3 regions of the Photobacterium sagamiensis genome follow, and region 1 is predicted to be linked to each of the others. Evidence: predicted binding sites of a transcription regulator. Region 1 holds the regulator's gene; each other region holds the start of a gene.
What was found. The regulator CRP, encoded in region 1, controls carbon source genes, mostly activating them, when cyclic AMP is high. The targets are predictions, from matches to a motif close to TGTGANNNNNNTCACA.
Positions count from the first base shown of each region.

Region 1 (7,893 bases):
GCTGGGTGTCACACCTGATATTCTGAGTACTGCGAAATCACTGGGTGGTGGCTTTCCTATTGGCGCAATGCTGACTACCTCAGAGCTCGCGACACACATGAAAGTAGGCACGCATGGTTCAACCTATGGCGGTAACCCATTGGCGTGTGCCGTTGCAGAAGCCGTGATTGATGAAGTGACCAAGCCGGAAGTACTGGCTGGCGTTAAAGAGCGCGAGCAATGGTTCCGTGATGCATTGGCGAAAATTAATGCCAAGTACCCAACCTTTGAGGAGGTGCGAGGTAAAGGTCTGCTATTAGGTGCCGCTCTGAATGAAAAATGGCAGGGCCGGGCTCGCGATATTCTGCTCGCCGCAGGTGAAGAAGGCCTGATGGTGCTGGTCGCGGGTACCAATGTGGTGCGCTTTACGCCATCACTGGTGATTGATAAAGCCGACGTAGATGAAGGAATGGCACGTTTAGAGCGTGCAATTGCTAAACTTCATACACAGTAACATCGTAAACATGTTTTGCTCAGGCAGTGATGGGCAGGAAAGCCTGTCACTGCCCTTTCCCATGATTTAAGAGGGGGCAGTACATTCCGTCGTAACAACTATTCAGGTGGTTACAACAAGTCATGTAGTTACAAAAATTGATGTAGTTACAATAAATATGGTTAGCGACGCCTGTCGCTACCTGCATCTGGAGGGAATTTGATGCTGGTTATTCGTCCTATTACCGAAGCTGATTATCCGGCGCTTATGCGCTGTGCAGAAGAATCAGGTCATGGTTTTACTTCACTGCCTGTTAACGAGGAAATTCTGCGTAACAGGATCTCCCACTCAGTAGAGAGCTTTACCAAAGAGGTCACCGAGCCGGGAACGGAAGGCTACCTGATGGTTGCTGAAGATACGGAAACGGGTGAAATTGCAGGGACCACGGCAATAGAGGCCGCAATTGGCTTAGATACCCCTTTCTATACCTACCACCTCAGCACTGTGGTACATGCTTCACGCCGCCTTGGTGTGCACAATGTGGTGAAAGTACTGACTTTTGGCAATAACTACACGGGTAACAGTGAGTTATGTACGTTGTTCTTACGGCCGGAATGGCGCCATGGTTTGAATGGCCGCCTGTTATCAAAGTGCCGGTTTTTAATGTTGGCTGAGCACAAACACCGTTTTTCTGAAACCGTGCTGGCGGAAATGCGCGGGGTGTCCGATGAAGAGGGCCACTCGCCTTTCTGGGAATGGCTGAGAGAGCATTTTTTCTCCATCGATTTTGTCCATGCTGATTACCTGACTGGTATTGGGGCAAAAGGCTTTATCGCCGACTTGATGCCTAAGTTGCCAATTTACGTCAATCTGCTGAGCCCGGAAGCACAAGCGGTGATTGGTCAGGTACATGAGAAAACCCGCCCGGCACTGCGTTTGCTGGAAAACGAGGGTTTCTGCTGTCGTGGTTATGTCGATATTTTTGATGCTGGCCCGACGGTTGAGTGTGATGTGCGCAACATTGAATCGGTACGCCATTCGAAGCGTTGCACTGTCGAAATCGACGAACACAACGGTTCGCATGACTATTTGGTGAGTAATACTTCCTTTGCGAACTTCCGGGCAGCTGTCGGCAAGGTCGCGGTCGATGGTGAACGTAATGTAGCGCTGATCACGCCGGAAATGGCGGCAGCATTACAGGTTAAGAATGGCGATTCGGTACGGTTGATCGCCCAGTAAACAACGGGCAGAGAAAGGAGAACATCATGACTCAATGGATTGCTGGAAACTGGTTGGCGGGGCAGGGTGAACAGATGCAGTCACTGAACCCTTTTAGTGGCGAAGTGATTTGGCAAGGGCTGGCTGCTACCCAGGAACAAGTTGAACAGGCCGTGACCAGTGCCCGTGAAGCCCTGGTGGACTGGCGCAAAACAGATCTAGCCGAGCGCCAGGCTATTGTGGAAAAATTTGCTGAACTGGTGAAAGAACACAGTGAGCATATTGCCCGTACTATTGCTGAAGAGACCGGTAAGCCGTTGTGGGAAACCCGAACGGAAGCCGGTGCAATGGTCGGTAAAATAGCTATTTCACTGCGCGCTTACCATGAGCGAACCGGTGAAAGGCAAAAAGATATCGCAGGTACTGCGGCAGTCTTGCGCCACCGCCCGCTGGGCGTCATGGCGGTATTTGGCCCATATAACTTCCCCGGCCATTTACCCAACGGTCATATTGTGCCGGCCCTGCTATCTGGCAATACCGTGGTCTTTAAGCCTTCAGATCTGACACCAAAAGTGGCAGAAGAAACCATGAAGCTGTGGCAACAAGCTGGCTTACCTGAAGGTGTGTTGAATATGGTTCAGGGTGCGCGTCCGACAGGTGAAGCACTTGCGAGCTCGAAAGGGATTGATGGTTTGCTGTTTACCGGTAGTGCCAATACCGGCCACATCCTGCACCGTCAGTTTGCCGGACAGCCAGGCAAGATGCTGGCGCTGGAGATGGGTGGCAATAACCCGATGGTGATCTCGAAAGCCTATGGCGAGCTTGATGCGACGGTCTACACTATTATTCAGTCAGCCTTTATCAGTGCAGGCCAGCGCTGTACGTGTGCTCGCCGCCTGTATTTACCGCAGGGGCCGGAAGGTGACGCGATTCTGAACCGTCTGGTTAAAGCGACAGGTCAGCTAAAAATTGATGGGCCATTTGCTGAACCGCAACCGTTTATGGGGCCGCAAATTTCTGAACGCGCGGCTGACGGCATCATTGCCGCGCAAGCAAATCTGGTGAGTTTAGGCGCAGAGCTATTACTTGAAGCGAAACGTGGCCAGGGGGCGGTAGTCACGCCTGCTATTATTGAAGTGAGCCAAGTTGCTGAGCTGCCAGATGAAGAATACTTTGGCCCATTGCTTCAGGTTGTCCGTTATCAGGATCTGCCTCAGGCCGTCGCGATGGCGAATGATACTCGCTATGGTTTGTCAGCTGGCCTGATTTCTACCGATGATGCGGAATGGCAATATTTTATTGATCATATCCGTGCCGGTATTGTGAACCGCAACCGTCAGTTGACTGGAGCCAGCGGTGATGCCCCGTTTGGCGGGCCTGGAGCATCAGGCAACTTACGCCCAAGCGCTTATTATGCCGCAGACTATTGTGCTTACCCTATGGCATCGATGGAAGGTGAACAAACTGAGCTGCCAGCCCAGCTGTCACCTGGGGTGCAGTTGTAAGCACCGGTATACGTCGACTACGGCAATCATTATCAGCAAGGGGAAATATTCATCATGGAAAGAGTGGAGCAATTATTTAATGCCCTGTGGCAAGACTATATACAACGTCTTTGTCCGTCTGCGGCTCAGGTTCATGCACTGTTAACCGAAGATGAACCCTTGCTCAATGATCACATCGCACTGCGTACCTTCAATTTACCGAAAGTGGGGCTGGATAAGCTGGCAGCCCCATTTATTGCAATTGGCTATAAGCCATGTGGTAGGTATCATTTTGAAGCAAAAAAGCTGTATGCAGAGCATTTTGAGCATCCGAACCCGTTAGCACCGAAAGTATTTATCAGTGAACTGATGGTGGGGCAGTGTTCTTCGCTGTTACAGGAAACGGTACGCGAACTGGTTGATCAGGTGCCGGAGCAGGCAATTCATGAACCTGAGTTTGTTTGCTGTGGACGTTTGTGGGATATCGATTCGGCGACGTATGAGATGTTATCGGCAGAAAGCGAGTATGCCGGCTGGGTTGCTGCGCATGGCTTTGGGGCCAATCATTTTACCGTCAGTATTAATCAGCTGGAGCAGTTCACTGAGATCCATGAAGTGAACCATCTGCTGCGTCACAATGGTTTTGCGATTAATGAGTCTGGCGGTGAGGTGAAAGGGAGTCCAGAGGTGATGCTGGAGCAGTCTGCCACTATGGCTGACAAGGTGGCGGTGGGCTTTCTTGATGGTGAGAAAATAATCCCTGGCGGCTTCTACGAGTTTGCTAAGCGCTATCCTCAGACGGATGGTGAACTGTACCGTGGGTTTGTTGAAGCGTCGGCGGATAAGATCTTCGAAAGTACGAGTTAGTAAGAGTAGGAAACAGTGATAAAACAGCGGCCTTGGCCGCTGTTTTCGTTTCAATTATTGGTTTGCTTGGTGGCAATCTAAAGTAGGGCTCCATAGCTCATTACCATGCACGGTGCGTTGACGCTGGCTGAACAGGGTTTGTTGCTCAAGGTAATGACGAGGATCGCTAAAACCAGTCATTTCAATGGTCGCGGGTAAGGCTGCAATGACAGCCGTAGCGGGAACCAGGGTATGTGGAGAAAAGCGTTCGATATCCATATCAAGACCTCTCATAAATATTAGATATGCATAATGTAGCATTGGTATTGCTGTTGGCAAGTGAATAAACAGTGACGGTTACGGCAGAATATACGTTTTGAGATCTTTTTATGCTTTTTGGTGATAGTGATATGTTTCGCAGTTACAAAAAAAGCCGCATTAAGCGGCTTTTTATTAATCGAAGTCGTTGGTCGGTTAGCGAGTACCGTAAACCACGATAGTTTTGCCGTGGGCAGAAATCAGATTCTGCTCTTCCAGCATCTTAAGGATACGACCTACCGTCTCACGCGAACAGCCCACAATCTGACCGATTTCCTGACGGGTGATCTTAATTTGCATACCGTCTGGGTGAGTCATTGCATCAGGTTGTTTTGCAAGGTTTAGCAATGTCTGTGCAATACGGCCTGTTACATCAAGGAATGCAAGATCGCCTACTTTCTGGCTAGTGATTTGCAAACGGTTGGCCATCTGTGCAGAAAGACGCATCAGAATATCAGGGTTGACCTGAATAAGCTGACGGAATTTTTTGAAAGAAATTTCTGCCACTTCACAAGGACTCTTGGCACGTACCCATGCAGTACGTTCCTGCTCTTCTTCAAATAAGCCTAGCTCACCGATGAAGTCACCTTGGTTAAGGTAAGACAGGATCATTTCTTTGCCTTCTTCATCCTTGATCAATACGGCAACAGAACCTTTCACAATGTAGTAGAGAGTTTCTGCTTTCTCTCCCGCATGGATCAAAGTACTCTTTGACGGATATTTGTGAATGTGGCAATGGGAAAGAAACCACTCTAGAGTTGGATCTGTTTGAGGTTTACCTGGAACCATATTACTAACTTCCTCTGCGTTTGTTGCCCAACAACGACATCCATATAATTCAAGGCTGGGCCTAACAATAGAATTGTTCGCTGATTAGGATATTCATTCAGCCGCTAGGCTGCAAGTTCACTTGAATATTTACTTGAGAGTTTATCTTTTTTCCGCGTCTTTTTCTTGATATTGATCTACCTGAAATGGCCATTTGGTACTCATAAGTGTGCACATGATCACACAGTTGTTAGTTAATGCAGAATTACCCTGTTTGAAGTAAGGAGAAAGCAATGCAATCACGAGTGAAATGGGTAGAAGGAATGACCTTTCTGGGACAGTCAGATTCTGGTCACAGTGTCGTCATGGATGGCAATGGGGGCGAAAAAGCACCAAGTCCGATGGAAATGGTATTGATGGCTGCTGGTGGCTGTAGCTCAGTTGATGTTGTCGACGGTTTGCAATCAGCTGGCCAGAACATTGCCGGCTGTGAGGCGCAGATTTCTTCTGTTCGCCGTGAACAGTCACCGCGTATTTTTACCTCGGCTAACCTGCATTTTGTGGTCACAGGCCATGATCTGGATGAGGCTCGGGTTGCCAGTGTTGTTGCAGATTCACTGCAGAAATATTGCTCAGTATGCCTGATGCTGGGCGAAGGGGTCGAAATGACCCATTCGTATGAGATAGTTAAAGCCTAGGTTTCGCGTGACGAGAGCCGGGTATCGAGAAAAGCGGTGCTATGGCCCTGAGGACCTAAGGATAAACAGTTTCGAGTAATTAGGTTCGAGTTTCGAGAAAGAGCCACAGCTTGACCCCCAACTATGGCTCGGAGAGCCTGCTTACAGGACCACAGGACCACAGGACCACAGGACCACCGTAGGTATTAAGACCCTAATATAGTGTCGGGTAACGAGAAGCACGCATCTCGTTACTCGCCACTCACCTCTCGCGTCGGGTTTATCCTATCTTTCCGGTTTCGACTAACTTCTGGATCAGCGGTCGCATGATCAGCTCCATCGCAAAGCTCATTTTTCCGCCCGGTACCACCAGGGTGTTATGGCGAGACATAAACGAGCCCTGGATCATTGATAGCAGATACGGAAAATCGACATTTTTAATTCCGCGGAAGCGGATAACCACAAAGCTTTCATCCAGACTCGGAATGCCTTTGGCACTGAATGGGTTGGATGTATCGACGGTCGGCACCCGTTGGAAGTTGATATGGGTGCGCGAAAATTGCGGCGTAATATAATTGAGGTAATCGTCCATCGAGCGGACGATAGACTCCATGACCGCTTCCCGGGAGTGGCCGCGATCACGCGTGTCGCGGACGATCTTCTGTATCCATTCCAGGTTCACAATCGGCACCATACCAATCAGCAAATCGACGTGTTGTGCGGCATTGATCTCACCATCAACAACACCGCCATGTAACCCTTCGTAAAAGAGCACATCCGTATTTTCAGGTAGTTCCTGCCATGGCGTGAATGAACCCGGCATCTGGTTATAGGGGACCGCTTCGTCAAAAGTATGCAGGTAGCGGCGGAATTGACCACTGCCATCGTCACCATATTGGCGGAAAAAAGTTTCCAGTTGGGCAAAGTCGTTAGCTTGCGGACCAAAATAGCTGACATGGCGGCCTTGCTCTTTGGCTTTACGAATTTCAACATCCATTTCCGGTCGGGTAAAGCGATGGAAGCTATCCCCCTCCAGCCAGGCGGCATTGAAGTTCATCATATTGAACATTTTGCGAAATGCTTCTGAAGTGGTGGAGGTGCCGGCACCAGAAGACCCTGTTACTGCAATAATCGGATGTTTTGCAGACATGACATACCCTGTCGTTAATGTTAACGATGAAAGTTATTAACAGGGTGTTGCGCCAGGGTCAAGGATAAGTTGGTTTTTGATCGGGAGATATCCGTTAATTGAGATCTCTGCGGAGTTTAATATCAACAGATTTATGCAGTTCAGAAAATACGATCACTGCATCACCTGATTCAAGCTGCTTTCGGACATATTGTACCTTGTGTTCCATGTTGAGTTCGGTCTCACCATAGTCAGTACCTTCGCGCAGCACAAAGTGTTCAATCAGATTGTCTAGGGTGTCAGAGTCGATATCTTGCCAGGGAATAATCATAGTTACTGTATCTGTTTTCTAGTGGGGTGCTGATTATATTGTTAATTTCATAGATTGTAGAGCGGTACTATGGCCCTGAGGCCCTATGGATAAACAGTTTCGAGTAACTAGGTTCGAGTTTCGAGAAAGAGCCACAGCTTGACTCCCAACTATGGCTCGGAGAGCCTGCTTGCAGGACCACAGGACCACAGGACCACAGGACCACAGGACCACAGGACCACACTTGTGACTCGAATCTAGTCTCTAGGATCTGGCAACTTCTTAAACCATTCCGGTACCGTCTTTTCCAACCAGAAATCAGGATTGCGCCAGGATCCGGAGACAAATCCGACATGACCGCCATTCGCCGTTAAGTGATAATCAATATTTGCAGGCAATGGTTGCAGGGGAATCACTCGTTGCGTCATGAAAGGGTCGTCTTTCGCATGAATGATCCGCAATGGAATTTTGACCTGATGGAGCTTACTGAGTCCGCTACATTGTTGGTAGTAGTCGGCGGCATCTTTAAAACCATGCAGGGGAGCGGTAACCTGATCGTCAAACTGCCACAATGACTGAATGTGCTGTACTTGCTCTGATGCCACGGGCATTGCATCAGGCAAGGCAGTAATTTTCTTGGCTAAGGTGTTTTTCAGTGAATTAAGCAGGTA
Region 1 is NZ_JAKJSP010000045.1:39,663-47,555, forward strand. It holds gene L4D76_RS20385 (aspartate aminotransferase family protein) at 1-493, shown strand, start outside; gene astA (arginine N-succinyltransferase) at 695-1,711, shown strand; gene astD (succinylglutamate-semialdehyde dehydrogenase) at 1,738-3,195, shown strand; gene L4D76_RS20400 (DUF1338 domain-containing protein) at 3,250-4,041, shown strand; gene L4D76_RS20405 (hypothetical protein) at 4,096-4,299, opposite strand; gene crp (cAMP-activated global transcriptional regulator CRP) at 4,495-5,127, opposite strand; gene L4D76_RS20415 (OsmC family protein) at 5,400-5,804, shown strand; gene L4D76_RS20420 (phosphoribulokinase) at 6,064-6,933, opposite strand; gene L4D76_RS20425 (YheU family protein) at 7,028-7,243, opposite strand; gene L4D76_RS20430 (hydrolase) at 7,480-7,893, opposite strand, start outside.

Region 2 (7,893 bases), on a different contig from region 1:
TAAAGAATATTAATTACCAGCTATGGGTTAACTCAATTAGATTGCTAACTAGCAATAAGAGTTAACAAACAAGTGGTATTAACGCGCTACGCTTACTTTTTTATAACTGGTTTTAAGTTCCAGATATTGTTTGCATAATCACGGATACTGCGGTCTGAGCTAAATTTGCTCATCAAAGCAGTGTTAAGAATCGCCTTACGCGCCCAGTTTGCCTGGTCACGGTATTCAGCATCAATTTTCTCGTGAGTCTTCGCATAATCAGCAAAGTCTGCTAGTACCAGGTACGGATCACCACCGTCCAGCAAGTTATGGCGAATTGCCGCCAGCTGGCCAGGCTTACCTGGTGTGAACTCATCAGTTTCCAACAGATCCAGTGAGGCGCGCAGTAAACTATCAGCATGATAGTAGCGGTATGGGTCGTAACCCTCTTCCAGTAGTTTTTGTACTTCATCAACGAGTAGTCCGAAGATGAAGATATTCTCATCACCCACTTCTTCACGCATCTCAACGTTTGCACCATCCATCGTACCGATCGTTAAGGCACCATTTAGGGCAAACTTCATGTTACCGGTACCTGATGCTTCTTTACCTGCAGTAGAGATCTGCTCAGAAACATCGGCAGCCGGGAACAGAATTTCTGCAAGACTTACGCGATAATCAGGGATAAACACAACCTTCAGCTTGCCACCAAGGCGAGGATCATTATTCACCTTGTCAGCAACTTTATTGATTGCGAAGATGATGTCTTTAGCAAGCGCATAGCCTGGTGCTGCTTTTGCGCCAAAGAAGAATACGCGCGGGTGCATGTCAAATGTCGGATCATTGATCAGACGGTGATACAGCGACAGAATATGAATCAGATTCAGGTGCTGACGCTTGTATTCGTGCAGGCGTTTGATTTGAATATCAAAGATGGCATCAGTATCTAGCTCGATACCCATGTTCTCTTCAACCCAGTTAGCCAAACGCTGTTTGTTTTCTTTCTTCACTGCCATGTAACGCTTCTGGAAAGCTTTATCGTCAGCGAATTTTTCCAGCCCTGCTATTTTTTCTAGCTTCAGTGGCCAGTCATCACCCACTTTTTCGCTAATCAACGCAGACAGGCCAGGGTTACAGTATTTCACCCAACGACGCGGGGTAACACCATTGGTTACGTTGTGAAGACGTCCTGGGAATAATTCGTGGAATTCAGGGAACAAGTCACGCTTAACCAGAGCTGAGTGAAGGGCTGCTACACCGTTTACGGCATAGGTGCTCACTACACAAAGGTTAGCCATGCGTACCATGCGCTGCGGGCCTTCTTCAATGATCGACAGCTTGCGCTTGATTTCATTGTTACCAGGCCATTTCTCTTCAACCAGACTCATAAAGCGATGGTTGATTTCAAAGATGATTTCCATGTGGCGTGGCAGCATCTCTGCAATAAGCGCTTCGCTCCACGTTTCCAGTGCTTCTGGAAGCAAGGTGTGGTTAGTATAAGCAAACGTCTTAGAAGAAATTGCCCATGCCGCATCCCAATCAAGTTTGTGCTCATCAAGAAGAATGCGCATCAGCTCAGGAATAGCGATCGTTGGGTGGGTATCATTTAGCTGAATCGCTTCAAGCTTCGCAAAATCTTCAATCTTGTGACCGGCCGCGAAATGACGACGCAGAATATCTGCTACTGAACAGGCACAGTGGAAGTACTGTTGCATCAGACGTAGTGCTTTACCCTGATCATGATTATCATTCGGATAAAGAACTTTCGTCACGTTACCCGCTTCTAACTGACTGTACTGAGCACCTACGTAATCACCGTCGTTAAAACGAGCCAGGTTAAATGGTGCAGGTGAACGACACTCCCACAAACGCAGTGGATAAACGCTCTTATTATCATAACCAATTAGAGGAAGGTCCCAGGCAATACCTTCAACGGTCATCGCGGGTACCCAACGGCGGCAGTTCTCACCGTCTTCATTGATATATGATTCAACACGACCATATAGGCCAACCGTCTGATTCAATTCTGGACGAAGAACTTCCCAAGGGTAACCTTCAATGCCACGCCATGCATCCGGCGCTTCAACCTGACGACCATTTTCAAAAGACTGACGGAACAGACCGTACTCATAGTGCAGGCCGTAACCCACAGCCGGATATTCTTGAGCGGCTAACGAATCCATGAAACAAGCAGCAAGACGGCCTAAACCACCATTACCTAAAGCAGGATCTCGCTCTTCTTCCAGAAGGTCGGATAAGTTCAGACCAAGTTCTTCTACCGCACCGCTCACATCTTCATAAAGACCCATACTGATTAGGTTGTTACCCGTCAGACGGCCGATTAAGAATTCAAGTGAAAGGTAGTTAACACTACGTGCATTGCTTTCAGCTACAAACTTTTCTGTTTCAAGCAAGCTACCAGTACTGATTTCTGCCAATGCACGGCCAACTGCAAGATACCAGCTACGTGTGTCTGCAGTTTCTGCCGTTTTTGCGTAAGTAGTAACTAAGTGTTTTTGTACTGCCGCTTTAAAAGCCGCTTTATCAAATTGTTGTGTCTGACCACGTGTTGTCATGGTTCTTTCTCTCTCTGGGATTATTCCAACTGCTGTCTATGCTGCCTGTATTTGTCTTTAAAAACATCCTCCCGCCCCTTGGAGGATGAGGGATGAGTCAGAGGGGCGTAGGTAATGAAACCCCGTGTTTTTTGTGACCTTGGCCATAGTTTCAGGGTGGAGACAAAAGTTCAGACTGTCATGTATGCAACATAACTCACATTTGTTATGTATAAAACTCATGTGCAACTATGACCTTAATCATTATTCTTAGATGTTATATCTGTGAGCTGGCTCATAATTTTGGGGAGGAGATGCGATAGATATACCTTTTCATCGACTTAGAAAGGTAAAGTTATGGGCAAGGTCAAATGATGTGAAAGCAATTTCGTGCATCATTTTATTTCTTCGCGGCATACTTGCCATGAAGATGATCTATTCCTGGTACAAGACTTACCAGAAATCAAATTGGATTTTGAAACCTTACAAAAGATAACAAGACTATGTGGATACCATCGAAACTGACTAAACCGGCACGCCTTCATAATGCAATTCTTCGCCCGCGTTTGCTGGAAAGCCTCGACCAAGCACCTTTTTATCGTCTTGTACTGTTTCGTTCTCCTGCCGGTTATGGAAAAACCACGATGGCTGCTCAGTGGTTGAACGAGCATCCTCATACTGGTTGGTTCAATATCGACGAGAGCGATAACGATACCTTCAGGTTTGCAAATTACTTACTGCAATCCATCAACAAGGCAACGAACAGCGCGTGCTTAAAAACCCAGGCAATGGCAGAGCGTCGCCAATTTGCCTGCCTGACGACCCTGTTTAGTGAACTATTTGGTGAACTTACAGATTATCACGAGCAAACCTACTTAGTTCTTGATGATTACCATGTCATCACCAACGACGACATTCATGAAGGCATGCGTTTCTTCCTTAAGCACATGCCCGACAACCTGACCCTAGTTGTAACCAGCCGTACTCAGCCCCCTCTCGGAACCGCGAATCTTCGTGTTCGTGATCTTCTCATTGAGGTCGATAACCAGTTACTGGCTTTCGATCAGGAAGAGACCGAACGATTTTTCCATAAGCGTATTGCAGAAGACGTAGAAAGTACCGTTCTTAATTCCTTGCGAGAGCAAGTAGAAGGCTGGCCATCAGCATTACAATTAATCGCACTTCACGCCCAGCAAACGCCAAATAACCTGGCGGAATCGGCTCTTTCAATGGCCAATTTCAACCGTGGCCATTTATGGGATTACCTGGCAGAAGAAGTCTTCGATCAGCTAGATCGAGACATACAGCAATTCTTACTGCAATGCTCTGTACTTGATATGTTCAATGCAGAACTCGTTACGGATCTAACAGGCCGTAATGATGCTTTAGCCTTACTGGAATCACTCAACCGTTTTGGTCTGTTCCTCAATACCCTGGAAGGTGCTGATAACTGGTACCGTTTCCATAATCTTTTTGCCGAATTCTTGCGTCACCAGCGTTATTCGCAGATACCTCAACAGCGTTCAGAATTGCACACTTGTGCTGCCAAAGCCTGGTTGAAGCAAAACCGCCCACAACAAGCATTAGTCCATGCCTTAAAAAGTGAAAATGAAGATCTCACCATAGAGATCCTCACCAATCATGGCTGGGGTATGTTCCACCATGGCGAATTAAAGCTGCTGGAAGATTCCATTGCTGCATTAAGTAAAGACAAACTGTTCAGCACACCTCGCCTGACTTTATTACGTGCGTGGCTTGCACAAAGTCAGCATCGTTACAACGATGTGGGCGAACTAATTGCAGAATCTGAAGCCGAAATGCATCAGCGTGATCTGGTATTAGATGATGCACTTCAGGGTGAGTTCAATGCGCTTCGCGCTCAGGTAGCGATCAATCAAAGTAAGCCAGAAGATGCCTTGATATTGTCAGAACAAGCATTGGGGCAATTACCATCGACGACTTACCGAAGCCGTATTGTTGCCACTTCTGTCGTGGGCGAAGTACATCACTGTTTAGGCAATCTGAGCCGGGCGTTACCTATGATGCAGCAAACTGAGAAAATGGCACGTCAGTACCATGTTTATCATCAGGCGCTGTGGGCGTTGCTGCAGCAAAGTGAAATTCTGGTTGCTCAAGGTTATGTGCAGTCTGCATTCGAATTACTCGATCAGGCATACAAACTGGTAAAAGAGCAACATTTACAACAAGTGCCGCTGCATGAGTTTCTTCTCCGCCTGCGTGCGCAAATTCTATGGTGCTGGAACCGACTGGATGAAGCTGAAGAGTGTGCACATAAGAGCTTAGAAGTACTTGCGCCATTCGATGAAACAAAATCATTACATGCCTACTCTATGCTGGCAAAAATAGCGATAACCCGCGGCGAATTAGACAAGGCGGCTCGTTATTTAGAGCTCTGTAACAGCCTGATGAAACGCTCGGTTTACCACATTGACTGGAAAGCCAATGCCGATTTAGCTAACTTGCTTTACTGGCAGGCCAAGGGCGAAACTGACAAAATCGCTGACTGGCTTAAACAGGCTGAGCGTCCAGAGGGAGCCTGTAACCACTTCCAGCAACTTCAATGGCGTAACATTGCCCGTGCAAGCCTGATAGTAAATAATCTTGATCAAGCACAAGAAGTATTATCCATGCTTCAGGAAGGTAGTGAAGAGCATAACCTCGTCACAGACAGAAACCGAAACCTTATACTGGAATCTGTGCTCTGCAAAATGCAGGGGCAGCGAGAAAAAGCGCTTAACCACCTGAAAGAAGCGTTAATTCTGACTAACAGTACGGGCATGATCGGAAATTTCTTGTGTGATGCAAATGAAATCTGCGATTTGCTTCAGGAACTGGTTGAAACAAAACAACTGGGTGAACTGGAACTTCATCGTGCACAACAATTACTGCGCGAGATGACCAGTAAAGAACGTACACGCTCAGTACATTTCGATGAGAATTTTGTTGAAAAACTGCTGAACTTGCCAAATATTCCGGAATTGATCAGAACCAGTCCGCTGACACAACGAGAATGGCAGGTACTGGGGCTGATTTATGCCGGTTACAGTAACGAGCAAATTGCATCGGAGTTAGATGTGGCTTCCACCACGATCAAAACTCATATCCGTAATTTGTACCAGAAACTGAATATTGCGAATCGGCAACAAGCAATAGAAACTGCAGAAAACTTATTGAAACTAATGGGCTTTTGATGGCATAACTAATTGAATAACCACACAAGGAAAACAGGTTAAGGATAACCTATGATCGAATGGAGTCGAGGTCGCATCTGGTATCAGGACATGCCGCTCAAGGTGAGTGGCATACCTGTCGGCGGTCGCATGACTATTATTCGATTAGATAACGATAAATTACTGATACATTCCCCGGTTGAGCTAACTACCCAGCTTCAGCTTGAATTAACCAAGCTCGGTCAGATACAAGCCGTTGTGACACCAAATATGAGCCACCACTTATTTCTGTCTGAGTGGTGGCTTGCCTACCCTGAAGCCTATTTTTTTGCTCCTCCAGGATTACAAAACAAACGAACAGATCTGGTATTTGATGATGCGCTCAGCGCAAATACACCGGAACTTTGGCGTCACCAGTTATTACAAACATTGGTACGCGGCAGCGATAAAATGGAAGAAGTTGTTTTTTGCGATCCTCAATCTAAAACCCTGATCGTCGGTGACACATTAGCATGGATGGCTGACAGCCATAATATACTCACAATTGGCCTGGCAATACTTAACGGCTGCTACCAAAAGCCTGCCATGCCTTATTACTGGCGGCTGTCTTTCACTGACAAAACCCGTCTTCGTCAATCGCTGCAAGAAATTCTGACCTGGCCTTTTGACCGCATTATTCTGGCCCATGGCAAAGTAATACCTGAAGGTGGAAAAGAAATATTCTACAACGCTTTTCACTGGGCATTGCAAGGTGACATAAACGTGTCTTAGTCTCAGCATCATAAAATTTCACACCCTAATCGCAAGCTTATCAATCACCTCTGATACCAATCAGGCACACTTTCGTATGATGTAAGTCAAAATACACATCTAAATGAAGCGTATATTTGATCTTAAAGCAAAGCCAAATTGCCAGTTCATCACCACATGACATGAAATCGCATAACAATTGCAATTATATTAAGTAATACCAATCGTGATAACAGTTCATGCAGCGGGAATAATGCGCTATTTCATGCAATTGATATAAGGAGTAACATAAATTGAATGCTGCCAAGATTTATTTTCGTGACCTTCTAGGGCTAACTCTTATTATCTTCTCGGTGTTAACAATGCTAGGTGTAATTTTTGGTTTTCTGGCACTGCTTAATAATATCAATAATGAAGATGCATTAGCCGCAACCTATCTTTACGAATCAATTCCGCTACTGCTCTGTGTGTTCCCCACGTTCATTCTAGGCAAAATTATTAACCGCCCAGCCTGGGTTAGCGCAACAGAGGAATATCATCTTCAGGCAGCAAAGAAACTGTAACTTGTGAAATATAGTAAAAACCAGTGCCGGACATGATTTACCTTTAGACGACCCAATATGGCGCCGCCGTGTTGCAAAACAGTTTTTTTAACCAACCCGCTAGTACTTCAGCACAGAAGTTTTGACGATTTAGTAACCAAACATCGTCATTCCGTAAAGTGAGGAACGAACTTATACGGAATCTAAAGATCACACGGCTAGAGCTGGATCCCGGATATCTCGTTCCTCAATTCCGGGATGACGTGTTTAGGTCCTTCAACTATTCATAATTTATGTGAAAGAGTACTAGCATCAGCCACCAAATCCTGTTTCAGTGATATTTAACGTTTTCACAGAGCCATATTTTCCGACAAATGGCGTCAACTCATTCGCCTTACCTATCATCACAAACTGCAAGTTTTTATTAGGGAAATACTTATTGACCAGCGATTGTGTTTCTTCCAGTGTTAATGCATCCACTTTGCTTTCAAAACGATTGACATAGCTATCATCAATACCGAAGACAAACATGTCTCCTAGCATGTCGGCAAGCTGCTCAGACGTTTCATAACGGGGTGGAAACTGCCCTTTCAGGTATGCTTTAGCTGAATCTAATGTCGCTTGATCCACACCTTTTTGCCACAAACGATCATAAGTCGCCAGCGCAAGATCAACCGCTTGCTCTGTCGATGCGGTCTGAGTAAACGAACTAATCGAAAATATTCCCGATTGCGACCAAGCACTAAATCCTGAATCCGCTCCATAGGTTAAACCCGAATTCACCCTCAGTTCATCATTAAGCCATGATGTAAAACGACCACCTAAAATGGTATTGATTAGCTGAATACCAATGTAATCAGGGTTACCTTTTGCAAC
Region 2 is NZ_JAKJSP010000058.1:17,231-25,123, reverse strand. It holds gene L4D76_RS23395 (glycogen/starch/alpha-glucan phosphorylase) at 93-2,555, opposite strand; gene malT (HTH-type transcriptional regulator MalT) at 3,038-5,746, shown strand; gene L4D76_RS23385 (DUF4336 domain-containing protein) at 5,798-6,496, shown strand; gene L4D76_RS23380 (D-fructose-6-phosphate amidotransferase) at 6,838-7,038, shown strand; gene L4D76_RS23375 (M16 family metallopeptidase) at 7,330-7,893, opposite strand, start outside.
Region 2: the regulator CRP is predicted to act here: its motif matches at 2,819-2,834, upstream of malT (HTH-type transcriptional regulator MalT).

Region 3 (7,893 bases), on a different contig from region 1:
AGAAGGGGGCGAGGGGGGGCCGACATTCTGTTTTAAAGGGTTACAGAATGGAGCCTATTACCTGATCAACCGGAAAGATGGTTCATACGCGAATTATAGTGGTTGCGGTAATACTTGTAATGCCAATCACAGTGTATTACGGCGGATGATCATTGATGCGCTGCATTATTGGGTGACCGAAATGCGCGTTGATGGTTTCCGTTTTGACCTCGCTTCAGTTCTGGCTCGTGACAGTCGGGGAGTACCGATGAAAGAGCCGCCGCTATTGTGGTCAATTGATTCCGATCCCATTTTAAGTGGAACTAAAATTATTGCGGAAGCCTGGGATGCGGCTGGTTTGTACCAGGTAGGTTCCTTTATCGGTGACCGCTGGAATGAATGGAACGGTAAATACCGAGATGATGTTCGGGCTTTCTGGCGGGGTGACAGTGGTAGTGTCACCCGCTTTTCATCCCGTATGCTGGGCTCGCCCGATATCTATGGCAGCCGCCATCATTCGTCCCATCGTTCTGTGAATTTTATCTGTGCCCATGATGGTTTTACCCTCAATGATTTAGTGAGCTACAACCAGAAACATAATCTGGCTAACGGAGAAAACAACCGGGACGGAGATAATCACAATGTGTCCTGTAATTATGGGGTTGAAGGGCCAACCGATTTTACTGAGATTGAGATCCTGCGCCATCGTCAGTGCAAAAACATGCTGGCAACACTGTTTCTATCGCTGGGTACGCCGATGATCAGCATGGGGGATGAAGTCCGGCGAACCCAGAAGGGTAATAACAATGCGTATTGTCAGAATAACGAGATAAGCTGGTTTGACTGGCGGTTAGTTGATAAGCATGCCGATTTGTTGCGGTTTGTAAAACTGCTCAGCCAATTCCGCCGTGCAAAGCCAACCATTGAGAGGAATATGCATTTGTCACTGAGCTCGGCATTGGAAAGTGTCGATATTTGCTGGCATGGCCTTAAGCCTCATCAACCAGACTGGTCAGAACATTCCCATTCGCTTGCTCTGACCGTCAACCATCCTATTACTAAAGATGAGATCTATGTGATTTGTAATGCGTATTGGGATCCGCTTGAATTCACATTGCCGGAGCGGGAGTTAACTGGCTGGCATGTACTGATTAATACGGCTGAAAGCAGCCCGCGAGATATTTATGCGATTGATGAAGTGCCTGCTTATCCTTATCAGACCATATTGGTAAAAGGCCGTACTATGGTGGTGATGATAGCGAAACTAATATAGGTCGATTAATCTTACAAGATGAGAAGGGGGGGGAAGAAAATGTGGAAATGGTTGAAACAAGGTGTGGTTAAATACGATCTCAACCACATGATAATAATTAATTTTTCATGCTAATAGATAGCCATTGTCATTTTGATTTCCCGCCATTCTCAGATGATCCTGCATATTATCTTGAGTTGGCTCGCCGTGCCGGAGTGGAGGTTATTGTGATCCCTTCGGTAGGGGAACGTAACTGGGCGCTTGTTGAGCAACTTAGCCTGCAGTATCCCAACCTCTATTATGCTTTGGGCCTGCATCCCTTTTTTAGCCACGAGCATAGTGATACCGCTATCTTTAATCTGGCTTCGCGATTAAGCACTGTCACTGAAGGTGATGAAAAGAAAAAATGCGTTGCTGTCGGTGAATGCGGACTAGACTTTGCCATTGCAGATGTTAATAAAGAACTGCAAATCGAACAGCTTAAAGAGCAGATCGTGTTAGCGAACCGCATGAGATTACCCGTAATTTTACACTGCCGAAAAGCTTTTACCGAGATGATGGTGGTTCTGAGGCAAAACCCGCCGATTTCTGGCGGCGTGTATCATGGTTTTAGCGGCAGCATTCAACAAGCCAAGCAACTTATTGATCTAGGTATCAAAATTGGAGTCGGTGGAACGATTACCTATGATCGGGCGAATAAAACACGCCATACTATAGCCGGTCTGCCATTGGCAGAGCTTATGCTGGAGACTGATGCTCCGGATATGCCCGTTGCCGGCTTTCAGGGTGAACCTAACCGGCCTGACAGGCTATGCAACATTTTGCGAGCTTTAACCGAAATACGAATGGAATCGGAGCGGCAGATAGAAGAGGTGACAACCTTAACTACAGCTGAACTTTTTCATATTGATTTGTGATCTGGTTCTCATTATCTGAACGGTTGCGCTAAACGGTTGCGCGAGTTGTCCGGGTGATCGTGATCTTGCTCACGATTAGCGCTAAACTCTCATCTCCTTTCCTTGGAAAGTGTGATGTTCGCATTACTTTATCTGTCTCCGCATGAGTATAATTCGCTGGACTCTTAATGAGCCAAATTGTCGAGACGCCAAACTTAACTACTAAAAGGGAAGCCATAAACTATGAACGTGTTTATGAGCCTGGTTGGGATCGTAGTACTGCTAAGCCTAGCAGTTCTGCTATCAGATAACCGTAAAGCTATTAATTTACGTACTGTTGGTGGTGCATTTGCCATCCAATTTTTATTAGGTGCATTTGTTCTTTATGTACCTGTAGGCCGCGATGTGCTTTATGGCGCGTCTCAAGCTGTTGCCAATGTAATTGGTTACGGTAATGACGGTATTAACTTCCTATTTGGCGGTTTGACGTCAGATAAGATGTTTGAAGTATTCGGTGGCGGCGGTTTCGTATTCGCCCTGCGCGTACTACCTGTTATCGTATTCTTCTCTGCATTGATCAGTGTGCTTTACTACCTGGGCATTATGCAGATTGTCATCAATGGTCTTGGTGGTGGTCTACAAAAATTACTGGGCACTTCTCGTGCGGAATCCATGTCTGCGACAGCTAACATTTTCGTTGGTCAAACGGAAGCTCCACTGCTTATCCGTCCGTTCGTACCAAAAATGACTCAATCTGAGTTGTTCGCAGTAATGTGTGGTGGCCTTGCTTCTGTTGCCGGTGGTGTACTAGCGGGTTATGCTTCTATGGGCGTGCCTCTGGAATACCTAATCGCAGCATCATTCATGGCTGCACCTGGTGGTCTGCTGTTTGCTAAGATCATCAAACCTGAAACTGAAACGCCAATCGAGCAACTAGCTGGTGGTGATGAAGACGACGCTGACAAACCAGCGAACGTTATCGACGCAGCTGCTGCCGGTGCGTCTTCTGGTATGCAACTGGCACTGAACGTTGGTGCAATGCTACTAGCCTTCATCGGCCTGATTGCGCTAGTGAACGGTATCATGGGTGGTATTGGTGGTTGGTTCGGTATGCCTGAACTGACACTGGAACTGATCCTTGGTTATGTTTTCTCTCCACTTGCATTCCTAATCGGTGTGCCATGGGAAGAAGCAACCATCGCAGGTTCTTTCATCGGTCAGAAACTGATTGTGAACGAATTTGTTGCTTACCTGAACTTTGCCCCTTACCTAGCTGAAGGCGCTGAAGTTGTTCTGTCTGATAAGACTAAGGCAATTATCTCATTCGCATTGTGTGGCTTTGCTAACCTGTCTTCAGTAGCAATCCTACTGGGTGGTCTGGGTGGTTTGGCGCCAAGCCGTCGTCACGACATCGCTCGCTTCGGCATGAAAGCGGTAGCAGCAGGTACATTATCTAACCTAATGTCTGCAACGATTGCTGGTCTATTCGTGACTATCAACGCGCTGTAATTACTGACTCGTTCAGTAAGAGCAACAATATAAAACGCCACAGCTTAGCTGTGGCGTTTTTTTTTTGAGCTGGATTTTAGTAGAGCTTTTTTCAACAGATTTCGTAATAACGCAGGGTGGAAGGTGTTATTTAACTCATAAAATCGATTGCGCTCCGCTTTCTGCAATTTTCTTTTGCTAGCATCATTCCATTGATTCAAGCGGCACCTCTTGGACTGCAAGCTACACTCATAAATATGAACTGAAAGACAGAGTGATAGGTTTATGAGTGAAGTATTACTGGCAATCTTAGCGGGATTTATCGTCGGTGTGTTGTTTTCGGCGATCAAATTACCCATCCCTGCTCCTCCGGTATTGCCGGGAGTGATGGGAATTGTAGGTGTCTATGCCGGTGGGGTGGCTTATCATTGGATTCTTGAGAAAATTATGACTGGTTAACAGGCTTTAAATTATTACTTATTAGTACCTTAATGCCTGTTATGAATGTAAACATATTGTCCACGTACGGAAACACGACTTTGGTGGTGACACTCATCAGACATTGCTATTATTGGTGAGCGCCATCATAAACTGACAATTGCTGTTTCAGTATTCCCCCATCGTGATGGGACTGCTGTCACGATTTTACTGGACAGCACAAACTAGCAAGGCGCTCTTTCTCCGGTCTCTGTGTTAAGAGCTGAGAGTTCTGAGCGTCTCGCGCGGTGAAAAGGATATCAATCAGGTAATGCAATCTCGCGTTGTTTACCTGAGTCTTCAAGGAACCAAGTCCGCTCATCTAACTGTTCGCTGTAGGCGGGCCGTTTGGCGGTTTGGAAAAAAGACTTATCGTCGAGCGTATGGAACAGTTTCTATAAGCTTGGTAGAAAATAACTGGACTGGAGATAGTCATGAGCGATTTAAAAGCTGCTGCACTACGTGCACTTAAATTAATGGATCTTACAACTCTGAACGATGACGACACTGATGCAAAAGTGATCGAACTGTGTAAGAACGCTAAAACAGCCGTAGGTAACACCGCAGCAGTATGTATCTACCCACGTTTTATTCCTGTTGCTAAGAAGCAACTGCGTGAGCAGGGTACACCTGAAGTCCGTATTGCAACGGTTACAAACTTCCCTCACGGTAACGACGATATTGCAATTGCAGTCGCTGAAACTAAAGCGGCTGTCGCTTACGGTGCAGACGAAGTTGATGTTGTTTTCCCTTACCGCGCCCTGATGGCGGGTAACGAAGAAGTTGGCTTTGAACTGGTTAAGCAGTGTAAAGCAGCATGTGGCGATATTCTGCTAAAAGTTATCATCGAAACGGGTGAGCTTAAAACAGCAGAACTAATCAAGAAAGCCTCTGAAATCTGTATTAAAGCAGGTGCTGACTTTATCAAAACGTCTACAGGTAAAGTGCCAGTTAACGCAACTCCAGAAGCTGCTGAAATCATGCTAACTGTGATTAAAGACATGGGCGTTGAGAAAACCGTTGGTTTTAAACCAGCTGGTGGCGTTCGTACAGCTGAAGATGCACAAGCATTCCTTGCTATGGCAGACCGCATTCATGGCGGTGACTGGGCCGACAACATGCACTACCGTTTTGGTGCATCCAGCCTGCTGGCTAACCTGCTGAACACACTAGGTGAAGGCGAAAAAGCGGCTGAAGGCGGCTACTAAGTCTGAATCCATAAGGTGGCATCGTTGCCACCTTATTTAGTTTTACCTGCAACTATTCATTGTTCCTGCCATTACGCAATAGCTTGTGTGGACTCGTGCATCTCGATGATGACGAAATATGGGAAATAACTGATATTTCTCATTCAAAAACAATCGAATAGTTATCTATCCTACGAATAACACCAGATTGGGAAATATCATGTATTTACCACAAGAAATTATTAGAAAAAAGCGCGACAACATTGTTCTAACTGCTGATGAAATTAACTTCTTCATTCAGGGTATTGCGAAAGAGACTGTTTCTGAAGGCCAGATTGCAGCATTTGCAATGGCAATTTATTTTAATGATATGACCATGGATGAGCGTGTAGCACTGACCTGTGCAATGCGAGATTCAGGCATGGTGATTGACTGGGACCACATGAACTTTGATGGCCCAATTGTCGATAAACACTCTACCGGTGGTGTAGGTGATGTGACCTCTCTGATGCTTGGCCCTATGGTGGCGGCATGCGGCGGTTATGTACCGATGATCTCAGGTCGTGGCCTGGGTCACACTGGCGGTACACTTGATAAACTGGAATCAATTCCAGGCTATAACATTACCCCTTCAAATGAAGTGTTTGGTCAGGTGACCAAAGATGCGGGTGTTGCAATCATTGGTCAGACGGGCGATTTAGCGCCGGCTGACAAGCGTGTATACGCAACGCGTGATGTTACAGCGACTGTTGATAATATTTCTCTTATTACAGCCTCAATTCTGTCGAAAAAATTAGCGGCAGGCCTGGGCTCGCTAGTGATGGATGTGAAAGTCGGTTCTGGCGCGTTTATGCCAACCTATGAAACATCTGAAGAATTAGCAAAATCTATTGTTGCCGTAGCAAACGGCGCCGGTACTAAGACGACGGCACTGCTGACGGATATGAACCAGGTATTGGCTTCGACTGCTGGTAATGCACTGGAAGTGCGTGAAGCCGTTCAATTTATGACCGGTGAGTACCGTAATCCTCGCTTATTTGAAGTGACCATGGCACTGTGTGCCGAAATGCTGGTAAACAGTGGCTTGGCTACTGATGTGGAGCAGGCGCGAGAGAAACTGCAGGCGGTACTGGATAACGGTAAAGCGGCAGAGTGCTTCGGTAAAATGGTTGCAGGTCTTGGTGGCCCGGTAGACTTCGTGGAAAACTACGACAACTACCTGGAAAAAGCTGAAATCGCGAAGCCTGTGTTTGCTGAGACCACTGGTTTTGCTTACTCAATGGATACTCGTGGTCTGGGTATGGCGGTTGTTGGCATGGGCGGTGGTCGCCGTGTTGCTAGCGACACTATCGACTACGCTGTAGGTCTAAGCGATATGATCCGCCTGGGCGATGCAGTGAATGCTGATACCCCTCTGGCCGTGATCCACGCTCGAACTGAAGCACAATGGGAAGAAACGGCTAAGGCAGTTCGTAGCAACATTACAATTGCTGACCAGAAGCCAGAGCCTACCCCTGAGGTTTACCGTCGCGTTCGCCCAGAAGATGTTTAATGGAGTCAAAATGAAACGTTCAATTATCCTTGTGCTCGATTCTTTCGGTATCGGTGCGACAGAAGATGCCGTTGATTTCGGCGATGTGGGTTCAAACACCATGGGTCATATTGCACAAGCTTGTGCACGTGGCGAAGCTGACAACGGTGAGCGTAGTGGTCCCCTTCACCTACCTAACTTAAACAAATTAGGTTTGGGTAAAGCGGGTGAAGAATCTTCGGGTTACTTCCCTGAAGGCCTGGATGCCAATGCTGAAATCACCGGCGCTTATGGCCACGCGAAAGAGCTGTCTTCTGGTAAAGACACCCCGTCGGGTCACTGGGAAATGGCTGGTGTACCGGTATTGTTTGAATGGGGCTACTTTACAGAGCACACAAACAGCTTCCCGCAAGCGCTGCTAGACAGCATCGTTAAGCGTGCGAATCTTCCGGGTTACCTTGGTAACTGCCATGCCTCGGGTACTCAGGTTCTGGATGACTTGGGTGAAGAACACATGCAGACCGGCAAACCTATCTTCTATACTTCTGCAGATTCTGTATTCCAGATTGCCTGCCATGAAGAGACGTATGGTTTGGACAACCTGATGACGCTTTGCCAAATCGTTCGCGAAGAACTTGAAGAGTACAATATCGGTCGTGTTATCTCCCGTCCGTTCATCGGTGCAGGCAAAGGCCAGTTCGAGCGTACAGGTAACCGTCGTGATCTTTCTGTTGAGCCACCTGCAACAACATTGTTGCAGAAGCTGGTCGACGAGAAAGGCGGTGACGTTATTGCTATCGGTAAGATTTCTGATATCTACGCTGACTGCGGTATCTCGAAAAAAGTAAAAGCAACAGGTATCCCTGCACTGTTTGATGCAACACTAGAGCAAATCAAACAGGCGGGTAACAATAGCTTGGTATTCACCAACTTTGTTGATTTTGACTCAGCATATGGCCACCGTCGTGACGTTGCCGGTTATGCGGCTGCGTTGGAGTATTTTGACAAGCGACTACCTGAAATTCTTGAATTGCTACAAGAAGACGATGTGCTAATTCTTACTGCAGACCACGGTTGTGATCC
Region 3 is NZ_JAKJSP010000077.1:13,247-21,139, reverse strand. It holds gene glgX (glycogen debranching protein GlgX) at 1-1,252, shown strand, start outside; gene L4D76_RS26545 (TatD family hydrolase) at 1,360-2,148, shown strand; gene L4D76_RS26540 (NupC/NupG family nucleoside CNT transporter) at 2,371-3,636, shown strand; gene L4D76_RS26535 (XapX domain-containing protein) at 3,901-4,074, shown strand; gene deoC (deoxyribose-phosphate aldolase) at 4,527-5,300, shown strand; gene deoA (thymidine phosphorylase) at 5,500-6,831, shown strand; gene L4D76_RS26520 (phosphopentomutase) at 6,842-7,893, shown strand, end outside.
Region 3: the regulator CRP is predicted to act here: its motif matches at 2,207-2,222, upstream of L4D76_RS26540 (NupC/NupG family nucleoside CNT transporter).